Regions from separate parts of the Planococcus sp. ANT_H30 genome, predicted to be linked through region 2. Evidence: riboswitches for the same ligand, from Rfam matches in the RefSeq annotation. Region 2 holds a riboswitch; the other holds the start of a gene.
The links. Region 2 has a riboswitch for cobalamin ahead of FQ085_RS16780 (acyl-CoA thioesterase). Riboswitches for the same ligand answer to the same signal wherever they lie in the genome.
Positions count from the first base shown of each region.

Region 1: it holds a riboswitch for cobalamin, as region 2 does, so the genes downstream of both, FQ085_RS15725 (ATP:cob(I)alamin adenosyltransferase) here and FQ085_RS16780 (acyl-CoA thioesterase) in region 2, are expected to answer to the same signal.

Region 1 covers NZ_VOBJ01000010.1:1,710-9,407, forward strand. Annotated here, with positions in the region: gene FQ085_RS15700 (ABC transporter substrate-binding protein) at 1-729, opposite strand, end outside; partial or broken gene FQ085_RS15705 (MDR family MFS transporter) at 827-2,077, shown strand; gene FQ085_RS15710 (GNAT family N-acetyltransferase) at 2,103-2,597, shown strand; gene FQ085_RS15715 (GGDEF domain-containing protein) at 2,802-3,917, shown strand; gene FQ085_RS15720 (HNH endonuclease) at 4,214-5,167, shown strand; cobalamin riboswitch at 5,223-5,416, shown strand; gene FQ085_RS15725 (ATP:cob(I)alamin adenosyltransferase) at 5,580-6,128, shown strand; gene FQ085_RS15730 (ABC transporter substrate-binding protein) at 6,125-7,069, shown strand; gene FQ085_RS15735 (arylamine N-acetyltransferase family protein) at 7,140-7,698, opposite strand, start outside.
Region 2 covers NZ_VOBJ01000012.1:24,270-31,967, reverse strand. Annotated here, with positions in the region: gene FQ085_RS16800 (DUF1259 domain-containing protein) at 1-374, opposite strand, end outside; gene FQ085_RS16795 (flavodoxin domain-containing protein) at 831-1,283, opposite strand; gene FQ085_RS16790 (ribonucleotide-diphosphate reductase subunit beta) at 1,264-2,310, opposite strand; gene FQ085_RS16785 (ribonucleoside-diphosphate reductase subunit alpha) at 2,323-4,608, opposite strand; gene FQ085_RS16780 (acyl-CoA thioesterase) at 4,610-5,095, opposite strand; cobalamin riboswitch at 5,244-5,420, opposite strand; gene FQ085_RS16775 (PAS domain S-box protein) at 5,517-6,293, opposite strand; gene FQ085_RS16770 (DUF3934 family protein) at 6,502-6,687, opposite strand; gene FQ085_RS16765 (TetR/AcrR family transcriptional regulator) at 6,774-7,379, opposite strand; gene FQ085_RS16760 (GTP pyrophosphokinase) at 7,402-7,698, opposite strand, start outside.

The DNA.
Region 1 (7,698 bases), on a different contig from region 2:
TAAACAATAGCTGCAGCCGCTTGGAAAAGAAATATCAATAATATAGGGACTAATCGCTACAATCTCTGTAATGGGTTGCCACAAATCCACATAGGAAGAATCTGTGCGCAACCGGTTCAAACAGTCGATTACATCATTTGCAGACAAATACGAACCGTCATGAAAGCGGACTTCTTTTCTTAGGTATAGCCGAAGGTCGGTAGCTGTTAAATCCCAACTATGAGCTAGTTCAGGATATACGACACCACTAGCATCAACAAATACTAGTCTGTTGTATATAGTGGCTACCATATTGGCACTTTGAATATCTGCAGCTTCGAGAGGGTGAAGTGTTAGTAACGGATATTGTCTTGGGATAATCAGTTTGTCCGTGTTGCCTATACTATTTTGAACATAACCGAAATTAGCACGAATTTGATGCAAGATACGCTGTTTGACTTCGGGTGACCAATCAAATAAAAGATATTTGCTGACAGTTTCGATTGATTTTTCTTCTATCAGTTGTAGAAGTTGTTGTTCATATACTTCTTCTACATGTAGGTGCCACTGAAGATGCGAGGCGTTCCCTCTACCTTGGCCTGAAATAAACGTAAACCAACCCTCATCAGACCATTTGCGGAGAAGACGTGCCGTTTGTTTTGTGCTTAAACCGAGTTTGTTTGCTAATTGAGTTTGTTTAATATTGCCAGATGGGACAGTTCGCCATAACGCTAAAAGAATTTTTTCCATAATGCCTCCTGTTAAAAGTGGACATAACTATAAAAATTGTCTATTTTTAGTATTTTCCGTCTAGTTTAATATACATAAGACAAAGGAGGCTGACAAGATGAAATGGAAAGACTATCCACAGAATATTAAAGTGCGTTTAATTACTTCTTTTTTTAATCGAGCTGTGGCTTCAGCTGTGATGCCATTCATGGCTCTTTTCTTTGCACAGGAAATGAGCAAAGTTTGGGCGGGGTCTTTTTTGATTATCACCGTGTTCATCGGTTTTTTTGTGAATATGATCGGTGGATACATTTCAGACCGCTTTCCTAGAAAAAAAGTATTGGTCATGACATCTTTCTTGAGTGCCTGTATGTTCTTGCTAATGGCAGTAAGCTTGCTACCTACGGATAGATGGATTGGCTTGTTTGCATTAGCCTATGTGTTCTTCATAATTGCGAGTAGTTTAGGACGCCCCGCGATGCATGCCATCATCATTGATTCAACGACTCCAGAAAATCGCAAAGCTATTTATGCCATCGATTACTGGATGGTCAATTTGTCGATGGCTATTGGCGCTGCACTTGGTGGTTTGTTGTATCTTAATCATCAAATTGAACTATTTATGTTGTTGACAGTGACATCTGCAAGCTTGCCAATTGCCTATCACATTTGGTTGAAAGATGAGCGTGTTGTGAGCTTGAAAAAACAGCATCACAATGTTCTGATTGACTTACTGCAAAACTATCGATTGGCTTTTCAGGACCGTCCATTTGTTAAAGTAGTCATTGGATCGATGTTTATATTTTCAGCGGAATTTTCATTGAATAGCTATATTGGTGTCCGGTTAGCGGAAAGCTTTCAGACATTCACAATTGCAGACTTTGATGTCGCAGGTGTACGAATGCTTAGTTTGCTAAATATCTAAAATATGTTGCTAGTTGTCTGCTTTACTTTTGTTGTCAATCGATTCACGGATCGCTTTTCTAAAAAGCATGTTTTATTGACAGGATTATTGCTTTACAGCATCGGCTATGTCACGATTACATCAGCGAATAGCTGGTATTTATTGATTTTGTTTAATTTTATTGGCACGATTGGGGAGTTGGTATATTCACCTGTCCGAAATGCGGAAATGGCCAATATGATACCAGAAGACAAACGGGGATCGTATTCGGCGTTTTCTAACATTTCATTTAGTGGGGCAGATCTTTTAGCGCGCTCGACCATTATTATTGGTGCTTTTTTAATTCCAACGATGATGTCTGTCTATATGGGCGTGTTGCTTATGATTGGTACGCTTCTTGTATATACAGGATTATTTGTCAGAAAGCCCAAAAGAAAACTAGCGAATAGACCCGAAATCATCTGAAAATTTCGTTTAAAAAGGTAGGAGAATGGCTGTGTTGATTAGAAAAGCAGTTCCAAAGGATGCCGAACAATTGGCTAGCCTAATGAAACAAGTTGAACAATCCGGGTTGATGCTATTTGATCCTGGTGAACGAAAGACGACTCCTGAGCAATTACAACAACGCCTTTTTTCAATGGGGCAAGAGTCAATTGTGTTCGTTGCAGAAGAAGGTCAACAATTAATGGGATATTTGTTTGCGATAGGAGAAGAAATCCAACGTAAGCAACACTCGATTCACATCGCAATAGGCGTTTCGCGGCGAGAGCGGGGAAAAGGTATAGGGTGTCAATTGTTCGTGGCCATGGAAGAGTGGGCAAAAGACAAAGAAATTCGCCGCATTGAATTGACCGTATTAGAACACAATCACGCTGCCATTGCGTTGTATAAAAAAAGAGGTTTTGTAGTAGAGGGACTCAAAAGAGAGTCGATTGGTATTGGTGGTAACTACATGAATGAATGGTTAATGTCGAAATTACTCTAGAATTTTTTTAGTCAATACATGCACTTTAGGCAGTCTTGAACTGAGATTGCTAAAGTGTTTTTTGTCTTTATAAAAAAATACATGGATATGAAAAGGAAAAGCACAAATCAACTATAATTTTGTACAATATTGTATTTAATCTATATTTTTAGACTTATTAGCTGTAGACTATTAAAGAATATCTTATGAATAGGAGATGTATAGATGGCAACATTGCTTTTTTTCTTTCTTGAAAACATGGCATTAATTATCGCCTTATTGTATTTGGCGTTAAAAGCAAAAGAATTATTATTCCCAAACTTGACTGAATCAAAGTTCTTATATCTATTAAGTGTTGTCTTCATAAGTTTTTTAACCTTTTCCGTCATGTATAACCCGTATTTTTATATGGGCATGAGACTGGATTTGCGTGAAGTTCCACTTTATTTTATTTCATACATTGCTGGTTGGAAAGTTGGACTGCTATCTGCTATATTCCCGGCATACTTCCGGTACTCTTTCGAAGGTCCGACGGTTGTATTGGGTATTTTGCAATCGATTGTACTGCCAGTCGTTATTGGCAGCTTGTTTCATAATCAAAAATCATCAAATAAGTTTTTCAATTTATTGAATCTCAAAAAAATGATGGCTGGTTTTTTGATTTTCGAAATGTTGAAATCAGTCTGGATGTTTTTATTTACACCAGCAACTATTTCTATTATTATTGCCATGTTTTTTTTTGCTGGTGTTGCTGTATTGGCGATGGGTTTAATCACCAATGGAGAAAGTCGTCAACTATTGCTGCGAACAGAACTGGAATATTACTCAAATCAAGATCCGATGACGCAGTTGCCCAATATCCGTTTTTTCAAAAAGACACTAGCGCCGTTGATTGTGCAACAAATTCCACTCGCCATTGTTATGATGGATGTGGATTATTTCAAAATTTACAATGATACACATGGGCATCAAAAGGGAGATGCCGTTCTTCGCTCACTTGGCCAATTAATGAAAGACAATACGCGTAGCAAAGATCATGTAGCTCGTTATGGAGGAGAAGAATTCATTTTTTGCATTACGGACCCTCAAGACCAACGTGAAGCTTTGATGCTTGCTGAAATTGTCAGAAAACAAATAGAGCTTTATCCGTTTGTCGGAGAAGAGTTGCAACCTGCAGGAAAACTAACAGTGTCAATGGGTGTCAGCGTGAGTATAGGAGACAAAAGCTTAGATGAATTGATTGGTGAAGCCGATAGTGCCATGTATGAATCAAAGCATAATGGAAGAAATTGTGTGACAGCTCATTCTGAAATAAACGCACGTGAATTGGTAAAATCTTAATCGAAAAAAAATGATGAAACAGTCACTGCGTATAGTGGCTTTTTTTGTTGCGGCGCTTATGCTTTTCGGTGTCCAGCTTCAGCGCCCAGGTCCTTAGCCTTACTGTAGCTGAAAACCATCATAACTGGTAAGACTTCCAGCGCTTGTCGGACCTACACGGACGCTTATGCTTTTCTTAATCCCAACAAAAGCTTTGGATTTGAGTTAAAATAAAAGGAAAGGTTTTTCTTTATCTAACTTGATTTATTACATAGGAGTCATTGGATTTCAGCAATGTTATTATTAGGAGGATATTCATGAATAGTTTTATTGTTATGCAAGGAGAGACCTATCAAGAAGAACGCAACGCAGAGGTTCTTTGGTCACCGAGGGTTGATAAATCGGGGATGATTCCACACTCTTGGAAACGAATGCAGGAGTTAAAAAAAGGCGATATCGTTTTTCATTATGTAAAAGGATTTTTAGTAGCTATTAGTCATGTACGAGAAGATTGTAAACATGGAACCAAACCTAAAAGTACAGACGAGCAGCAGGACAGTACTGAAGAGGCATTTATCGCACGGGCTGTTTATCGCGAATTGGACAATCCGTTATCCATTAAGGCGTTTTTTAGAGAAATAGAGCCTTTACTGCCCGTAAAATACGCGGCATTTCAAGAAGATGCTAGTGGCAATTCAGGTTATTTGTATCCATGCAATGAAGAACTGGCGATGAAATTTTTAGAACTAATTAGCGCCTTAAATATTTTCACCTTGGAAGTCGAACAATTGGAGTTGTCAATGGAAGTGATTAAAAAAACAGAGCATGATCCATTAATCAGCTTGATTGCAGAAGCAGAACTACAAATCAAAACGAAAATGCGTAGAGGTAAAGAACAATTCAGAGAAAGTTTATTGCCGCTTTGGAACGGAGAATGTCCACTTTGTGGAATTGGTATTGACGCTGTGTTGAAAGCGACGCATGCCAAGCCTTGGAAAGACAGCTCAGCTGAAGAACGGCTAGATGCTTTTAATGGCATCTTACTTTGTGCCAACCATGCTGCTTTGTATTCAGCGGGGTTCATCGCATTTACCGGAGGCGGAAGTCTCCGTATTTCGAGTCAAATTCCAGAAGAACATTATCCCACCTACCAATTAAAAAGAGGGATAAAAATACCCGTTTCGCCAGAGCATGCTCTTTATTTAAGATGGCATAAACGAATCGTTTTTGCCGAACTGCCTAAAGTGAAACTGCTGGTCAATCAACAATAATCGTTCGATAAGTATGTCTTTTGTCGTACGACATATGCTACACTAGAAACAAGTGAATAATCATGCAGAAAAAAGGTGCTGATTCGTCAGCATAACAGGGAACTCGGTTAGATTCCGGGGCTGTTTCCGCAACTGTAAGTGCGTATGAAATAAGAAAATGCCACTGTTTAGTGTTACCAACTAAACGGGAAGGTTCTTAAAGTAAAGCGATGCACAAGCCAGGAGACCTACCTTTTTTTGAACGTATTTTTACTCTTCGGAAGATAAGGGAATCATACGGCAACGTTTCTATTTTGACTGCTGAAGTATGTCTCTAAATAGCTATGCCGCCGTCCTCTTTTGAGGGCGGCTTTTTGCTGTTTAGAGAGCGTTCAATGCCGTGATTTTCACCAAACGGAAGTGAGGTGGAATGATGAAAAAAGACATGCGTTATCTTTGTTATCCATTTATGCGGGAATCCGCAGTTACTGTGGATTTTGAAATTAGGACTGATTCGTTGACTACCCGAATCGGAGAAGCCCTGTCATTGACACAAGATATAGAAGCTATACAACGAGATCTGCAGATTTTACAACCTATGGCTTATCATTTGAACGGCTCAGTTCGCGGTAAAATAGCCATTCATGAGGAAGACTTGATTGAGCTAAGTAACATGTATGATTATTATGTAAACTTCACAAAGGATAAAATCGGTAATTTTGTTTTGCCGCAAGGAACACACGCTGCATGCGTCCTGCATGTTTGTCGCAGTGAAGCGAAAAAATCAGTAAGGGCCTTGCACAAAGTGAGTTTAGAAAAAGAAATACCGAACATTCTCTTTGATTACGCCAATTTGTTAGCCAACGTGCTGTTTACGATGGCTGTTTATGTTAATCAGCATCACGGAGTGGAAGAAATCCCGTTCGTCAGCAAGTCCTATCCAACTAGACCTAAAAAGAAAGAAGTGACCAATCAACAATGAAAATTTCCTCATTCAAATACGTAGCTATCGGAGCAGTTGTTTTAACTCTAGGTGCTTGTCAATCAGAAACAACAGAAAAAACAGATGCAGAACCAACGAATAAAGGAGAGGAGCAAGCAAACTATACCGTTACAGATGATTTAGACAACGAGTTGACGTTTGAAAAAGTACCTGAAACAGTTGTCTCACTTATTCCAAGTAATACTGAAATTTTGTATGGCATTGGAGCAGGAGAAAAAGTGATTGGCGCGACTGATTATGATAATTATCCAGCAGAAGCAGCTGAAGTTGAACGTGTTTCAGATTCAGTCGTTTTTAACGCAGAACGCATCATTGAAATGGATCCAGATGTCGTCATCGGTTATTCTACAGGTGCGCCAACCGGTTATGAAGAGTTAGAAGCTGCAGGTATCCAAGTATTTGTTATTGAATCAGCGCAATCTTTTGAAGATGTGTATGGCGACATCGAACAAATTTCGACCGTCATGGGTCTTGAAGACAAAGGGGATACGTTAAATAGCTCAATTCAGCAGCAAATTGAAGAAGTACAAGAAAAAATAGAAGGGGTAGAAGCGAAAAAACAAGTGTTTTTCGAAATCAGTCCTTCGCCCGAAATTTATACAGCAGGTCAAAAAACGTTCCAACAAGAAATACTGAACCATGCCAATGTCGAAAATATCTTTGGTGACCTCGAAGGATGGCCAAAAATTTCAGAAGAAGAAGTCATTACACGAAATCCAGAAATTATCACAACAACGGTTTCTTATACGGAAGATCCAATCGGGGAGATCAAAGCACGTGAAGGCTGGAGCGATATCGAAGCGATTCAAAACGATCAAGTCTTTTTCTTGGATTCTGATATCACATCACGCCCTGGACCGCGCATTGGTGACGCTGTGGAATTAGTAGCTAAAACAATTTACCCAGATTTATTTAACTAAAACACAAAAACTCCTCGCCTTAAAAGCGAGGAGTTTTTTTATGCAGTAAAACATGCCTGAAATCATAGCGTTATTTCAAGCTATCTGGATCTATTCCGAACTCCCTTTTTAATACGTTCCTCTTATCGGCTGGAGACAGCTCGATTTTTGTTTTTTGTCCATTTTCTGAGCGTGTTAACTGATGATCTGACAAAGTAATTCGTCCGTTTTGAGTTGCCCGAGTGACTAAGTCATTGTGTGTAAAAGAAGAGTCTTTAGATACTTGATTAAAGACACATCCTTCATGAAAGTCAACCAGCTGCTTTTCATCTGTTGAAAATCTATAAAGCACTTTTTCGTTCTCTTCATTTTCACGAATCAGATCATAATAAACGTCATCCACTTTTTCGATGCGGTAAGTACCACTGTGATCAGTATGGCGTTCACCACCAAGCGGAATTGGACTCACCGTCGAGTCTCCAAAACCGGCATCTACTAAGTAAAGCGTATCAAACTCCACGAGAATCGCCGCATGCGTATCAGCTTTCGCCCAAGTGCCATTTGGTCTTTGAACGGTTGCCGATATTAGTTTTGCTTGATATCCTAACTGACTGAGAAGCCAGTGAAACAACCCATTCAATTCGTAACAA
Region 2 (7,698 bases):
AGAGCAGTTGATAGTCTCCTAGCAAAATCTTCAGGTGGTTCTTCTGACGACAAGTAAACGCAGATGATGTCCGGATTCGTATCCACACGATGCTGATAAGTTGTTGGCAATGGAATCGGGTATTGATGAAGCGCATTGATAAACGAATCTAGCTCGCTTGGCAGCAAAAAAATCTCTGCCTGATTGAGTGCATCTCCATTTTCTTGTACATGTTTAAAAGAAATATCGTGATCTAACGTACAACTAAAATTTTTATTATGAGAAACAATATTGATCGTTCTTTTTCTTTTAACTAAACATTCTCCTGCCTGTAACTCTACTTCTGCGTTCATCAGTATGCCTACTCGTTCAGCTAATTGTTGCAATTGCTTCATCCAGCTCACCCTCTCTATTTTTTGCCCAAACTTATCTATCCTTTTGGAAAAGAAATGTAGACAGAAAAACGCCGAAAAGAATCGTACGATTCTCTTCGGCGTTGTTTACAGCACTATTGTCTGTTACATCCAGCCAAATCATTAACGGTATATATGATTACATTTATAGACATCTATGGAGTAGATTTTTTTGACGGGAACGCCGAATTTCCGTACTTTTTAATCTGCTCTCTCGTATAGGTGTATCTAGCATCTTAAAATACAGCAAATAAAAGTTCACAACAAAAAGTTCCAACGTTTTATACGACTGGAAGTAGAGAGAATTTACATTTTCGCTCTTTTATCTTCTATACCCTGTTTCCGAAAAGTAAACACTTTTTGGAAAATAAAAAAACCCTAAACGGCTCACGTTAAAAGTGGCTATCGTTTAGGGGTTAGTTCATTATCTTGGTTTTGTCATTTAGTAGATTGAATCAGCTCAGCTAATTTTTCACAGCGAATAAAGTCACGCGGCTGCGGTGTTAATTCTACTTTCAAACTGGCAACTAGTGTTGTCTTTACGTACAGCATGTCTCGAAAACGATCGACTGCTCCACAAAACTCTGCGAAAAAACTATCGCCCGTCCCGAAAACCGCCGTCTGCAATTCTTTGTGTTCTAGTTTTTCAATCGCATGATATAAATCGCGCAGTTCTCCAGGAATTTCACCACTTCCCCACGTATACGTTCCAATTAACAGCGTATCGAAATCCGACAAGGCTGCTAGTGGAAAATCTTCTATTTTGTATAGCTCGGTATGAAGTCCTTGTTGCAAAATAGCTGCTTGCAGCATCTCTGCTAATTGTTCTGTGTTGCCGGTAACAGAAGCATAGACAATCGCCAGTTTCGGCTTATAGCTCGTCAAAACCATTCGACTGCGACACTTTCGTATACGTGCGTGATTTCTGTTCAAAGAAATCCGATTTTGTGTCGTTCATCATGTCATCACCAAATACGTGAATCCAAGGCATCGGATTGCTGCGTTCTTCGTATAAATTATCTAGTCCTAGCTGACGCAGACGCTTATTGGCCAAATACTCAACGTAGCCCTCAAACTCAACCAAATCCAAGCCCTCAATATCAGCCAAAATGTAATGCGCCCATTCTTTTTCTAGCTGTACCGCTTTGTCGATCGTTGTATAAATATATTGAATGTTTTCAGCTGTATGCAATTCCGGATTTTCTGTCAGCATAATGCGGATAAATTGCGCGATAAAATACGCATGCTGCATTTCGTCGCGTTGAATATAGCTGATCATCGTACTGGTTTTCAGCATTTTTTGCTGGCGTGCTAAATGGTAGAAAAACGCAAAGCCGGCATAAAAATAAATACCTTCGAGGTTAATGGAATTGACGCTCAGCTTAAACAAATTCTGCGGCGTTGGGTTTTGGCGAAATTCCTCGTATGCATCCAAAATTAACTCATTTCGTTTTTGAACAACTGGATCGCTTTTTGCTTGATTGAAGCGTGCGTTTTGTTCGCTCACGGAAACAAGTGAACTTAAAATATACGAATACGACTCGGTGTGTACCGCTTCTTGCTGAGAAATGACTGCAAAAATGGCTTTAAAGCTCGAATCCGTCACGTAGTCCATTGCCTGACTCATCGTCGGCGTTTGCAAGCTGTCGAGTGACGCTAATTGCGTGTTAATCCGTAAAAAGACATCCTTTTCTACATCGCTCAAGCTATCCCATTGCTTGATGTCGTCTTGCATATTAATTTCTTGTGCTTTCCAGAAGTTAGCAAGCAGTGCTTGATACAAATCATACATTTGCGGATAAGCAATGTCGTTCCAGTTTAACAGCCCTGAAGACTGGCCGTTCAACACGCCAGTCGATTTGTTTGGGTGCTCCGGATTTAATAATTTAATCTTTGTTAACGGTTCATGTATCGTCATGAGAATTCTCCTTTAGCTTTGGCATGCTTCGCATTCTTCGATTTCTGCCTGAGACGTACTGCGGACATAGTAAGTCGTTTTTAAGTTTTGCTTCCATGCTTCTAAATGTAATTCCAACAACTCTTTTGCTTTAATCGTGTGCGGCACATAAAAGTTAAAGCTAATCGATTGATCAATATGGCGTTGACGCGCTGCATTTTGTCGAATGCTCCATTTTTGGTCCAATACGTGACGCGAACGACGATAATAGTCATACGTGTTGTGATCCAAGTCTGGTGCAGTCACTTTAAATTTGAAATTCTTTTTCTCTTCTGCGTATTCCACTGCGTATAGCGGATCAATGCCGTCTGTTGAACCACCAATTTTCGCAGTTGATGAGTTAGGTGCAACAGCCATCATCCAGCCATTTCGAACTCCTGTTGTTGCCACTTGCTGTTGCAAGTCATTCCACCGCTCACTTGTGTAGTTGCGACGTTCAAAATACTCGCCTGTGTGCCATTCAGAACCTGAAAACTGACTGAACGCGCCTTTTTCTTCTGCTAGTTGCATAGAAGCACGTATCGTTTGATAAGCAATTTCCTCGTAAAGCTTATCGGCAAACTCAACCGCTTTTTCACTTTCCCAATGGATGCCTTCAAGTGCAAGTAAGTGGTGCCATCCGAACGTTCCTAAACCAATTGCGCGGTATTTTTTATTTGTTGCTTCAGCTTGTCCTACTGAAATCGTATTCAAGTCAATGACGTTATCAAGCATGCGTGTTTGAATCGGTACTAAACGCGCTAATACGTCAGCTTTGACCGCTCTTGGCAAGTTGATCGATGACAAATTACAAACCACAAAATCGCCTGGCTTGCGGATCATAACGAGGTTGCCGTCTTCATCAGTATATTCTTTAACAATAGTAGTAGCTGACATATTTTGCATAATTTCTGTACACAAGTTACTGCAATAAATCGATGTCAGCCCGCGACCTCTTGTGTGCTTGTTCGGATTTTGACGATTGACTTCGTCACGGTAAAACATATACGGTGTGCCAGTTTCTAGCTGAGACACCATGATGCGCGCCATAATTTCCATTGCGCGATACGTTTTACGCGGCAATAACGGATGATCGACTGCTTCTTGGTATTTATCGCTAAAGTATTTGGTGTCTTTTTCATCGTAAAAGTCTTCTAGCCCTAACGCATTACCATTCGCATCTTTCCAGCCCATCACTTGCTTGACTTGGTGTGGACAGAACGTATGCCATTCCCCAATACTGCGTCCGTTTTCGTCTTTTTCTTGCAGACGCTCCATAAACAAATCTGGAATTGATACACCTGTGAAAATATCATGTGCTTTGCGGCGCTCGTCGCCATTATTGGTTTTCAAATCCAAGAAGCCGTTCATAATGTCTTTATGGAAGACGTCTAAGTAAATCGCGACTGCTCCTTGACGTTGACCTAGCTGATCGACACTGACCGCTGTATCATTAAGCAAACGAATCCACGGTACGACACCCGAAGAATTGCCTTTGAATTTTTTAATGTCTGAGCCTAACGCTCGCACTTTGCCGTAATAAATGCCGATGCCCCCACCATCTTTACTAAGGCGCGCGATATCCCAGTTGTTTAAGTAAATGCCGTCTAAAGAATCGTCTACCGTATCGATAAAACACGAAGACAATTGCCCAAAACTTTTACCTGCATTCGATAAAGTTGGAGTCGCAACGGTCATATACAAATGACTCATCGCCCAATACGCTTCTTTAACGAGCTCTAATCGACGCTCTTGCGGCTCATTTTGCATTAACGTCATGGCAATAACTAAAAAGCGCTCTTGCGGAAGTTCAAACAACTGCCCTTCATAGTCTTTTGCCAAATAACGATCTGCCAGTAAAAACAAACCGATGTAATTAAATAGCAAATCCCGACTCGGCTCGATTTCTTGACCTATTTCTGTAATCTCTTCTTGAGAATAAGAAGCTAAGAGCTCTTTTGAGTAGATCCCGACTTGTGTTAATGCTTTGATTAACTCATAAAAGTCACCATATTTTTCAGTAGCGGAATAATTGCGGCTGCTTGCGGCTTTCTTATACAAATCACTGACATACAACTCTGCCGCTACGTAAGTCCAGTCTGGCTCGTCCATTGTGATGCGATTTAATGCATAAAGTAAGGATTGCTCGCCTTTTGCTTGTTCAGCGAGTTTTGCTGCTCGCTCTAGTAGCTCGCGCGTATCTAGTCCATAAACCTCAGTTGCTCGCTTGAGCGCTTTTTCTACTGCGTCCATTTCTGTTGTATCTGTTTTCATATTCATATCAGCATAACTCCTTTGCGAATTCGTTCACTTTCATGCGTCGCTGTTTCCGCTCCTGTGCGCTTTTAAATAATTCTTTTTCAGCAGGAGTTTCTGGTATAACACCAACGACCGGTGTCGGTTTGCCGTCACTGTCGACTGCAACCATTGTCAAAATAGCTGTCGTCGTCAAATTTCTATTGCCGGTTTCAATCTGCTGACATTCTGCTTTAACATACACTTCCATCGATGTTCTTCCTGTCGATATTACAACACCTTCTAAGATGAAAATGTCCCCTACTTTAGCGGAAGATAAAAAATTCACCGTATCAATCGAAGCTGTAACGACTGCTTTTCCGCTGTGCCTCATGGCAGTAATAGCGGCAATTTCATCAATATACGCGAGTACGGTTCCACCGAATATCGTTCCTAAATGATTCGTATCAGGTGGCAACACTAATTTTGTTTGAATGGTTCTTGCCACACCTGCTGCTAATGGTTCTGTCATGATTGCATTTCCTCCTTCTATGTAAAACAAAAAAACCCATCCTCTCAGGGAGGATGGGGTGGAAAACGCAGAATAGCGGAGAAAGGCAGCAAAAAATAGCTGCTCGCGCAGAATATCTTCGTTATCCTTCTCAACTCCCGGAGAAGATCATAAACTTAGAACAAAGGCAGGTTTCCTGGCTTGTGCGTCATCCTCTGCTATCTCCTTCCCGTCCATTGGACAGTGGATTGTGATAGCTCGTCAGCACTTACAGTTGCGGGTACAGCTCCGGTATTACCGGATTCCCTTTTAAGCCTTTTCAGGCACCTTTATCAATATTTTCACTACATATAGTTATTTGAATAATAAAAAACACTAAATGTTGTATCTATACACTATAAACCACTTTCATACTTTTAACAAGACTATTTACAAACTCGTGTTAATTAGCCGTCAAATATTGTTTTAACGCTTGTTTTACGGTACTCATTGTCTTTAGTTTGCTAAAGTCTACGCGCACATCGACAGCTTTTAATGCCAGTTCAGGACGAATTCCTGTAAAAATAAGCTGAATGCCTAACAAGCGCATGATTTGATCAATTTTGTATAGAAATTCTGCAACCACATTATCAATATTATAAATCCCTGAAACATCAATAATGAGACAATGCAAATTTTCTCCTTGAACTTTCTGCGGGATAATATCCAGCAGGCGCATACTCCGATCCCCATCGACTGATCCTACAAGTGGCAACACAGCTAGTCCATCAATAATCGGAACAATTGGTGCTGAAATTTCGTTTTTAAGTTGGCGTAAGTCATGCGACATTTTTTTCTGAAGCGTGATATCACGCATAGTGGACTGGATGGCTACCGTTTCTCCGTACTGAACTGGGTAACAATACAATTCAACATCGGCTAAAGTCCCGTCAAAACGTCTAACAGTCGTTTCCATCAACTCTCCAATTGTACGATTTTCCATCCCTTTTTGAATTCGCTTCGTAATTAATTCTTTGTAGTCGTCTGTAAAGACCTCTACTACATCTGCGCCCACAACTTCTTCTTGCTTCGCTTTAAAAAATTCAGCACCTGATTGGTTTATATATAAAACCTTCTGATTTGAATGGATAATTGTTGTTTCGTCAGAATAATTCACAATGTCCTGATACATTTTTTCTTTTTCTGGAATACTCGCTAACGAAGTTGGTGCATTCGGCATATCCCTTCACCCCTTCCGTTTCGGAAACTATCTACATCCTATTTTACACTTTTTCGAGAAAACTTTCAGTGTTAAGTAACACGTAAAAACAGCTGATCTATTCTTAATCCTTTCATCACTTATAAGACAGAAATTTCTTATCGTCCACTAGAAGTTCACATCAAATTAAAAAGAGTTGCCGGTTAAGCAACTCTCTCTACTTTCCTATCTATGCATCGACCCATTCAGAAGCTAGTTCTTTTTCTGTTTTCGGCTCGTCCGCTTTTTTAGTATTTTTGCTGGTATACGGTTTAAAACTCTTCGCTTTGTTGGCACCGGATTTCCAGCGAGTCCATCCTTTTTTGCCAGTTCCCTGACCCGTACCACTTTTCGGTTTCGCTTTTGCTTTGCTCATTTTAATCACTCCATTACTGCTACATTACTGCAACGATGAAGTACATCTTATCACATCAAGCCGTAAAATTAAACAAAATGTTCTTGTTAGACACGGGAAAGCCCTGTTCTCAACAACTTTAATTCTAATTCGTAATTTGCAATAGACTCATCAATCGTTAAGTTTTTAGCGAAATATTCAATCCAATTCCTAACGGTCACCGACATCATAATTTTAAGCAGATGGTATAGTTCTTTGTTTCCAGAAACGTTTAACTTGGTCGTATCGATCAAAAGGCTAATCGCTCGGAATTCTTCTGCAGACTCTTCTTCATTGACAATTTTAATAAATTTAGTTTCTACTTGTTCTGTCATATTCAAAAGGACGTTTCGTTTAAAGTCGAGTAATTCTTCTTCGTTTACGGTAAATCGGTAAAATTCACTAATAGCTTGAAATAGATCCCCACTTTTTTTCTGCAATATTGTTTTGAAAATTTGTTTTTGTTCGACCGCGTAGCCATTCAGCAAGTAAAAATAAAGATCTTCTTTCCCTTCAAAATATTGATAAAAGCTGCCTCGAGAAATCCCCGCTGCTTTAACGATATTAGCAATAGAAGCCTCTGACAAAGATGCATTTGAGAATTCCTGTTTAGCTGCTCCAATCAAGTGCTGTTGCTTGTCCTTAGGTAAATTATAAAAGGTTAGTTTTGGCATCGCTGTCTTCCTTTCTATCAACTTATGTCATTCTATTTAACGTGAAATTAGTTGGTAAACGGAACCGTTCTTTATCAATCAAAATCTCAGAAAGATCTTCATCATCACCAATCTGGTCTTTCAACTTGTTCATACGCAGCTGAATTTTTTCCATTTTGCGATCTAATTGTGCTGCTGATTCTGCCGATTCTTTCAACTCTCTAATAATATCAACGGGAACTTCTTTATTGTATTTATAGTAGATTTTATGTTCGAGGCTGGCCCAAAAATCCATCGCAATGGTTCTGATTTGCACTTCTACACAAACTTCTTCCACGCG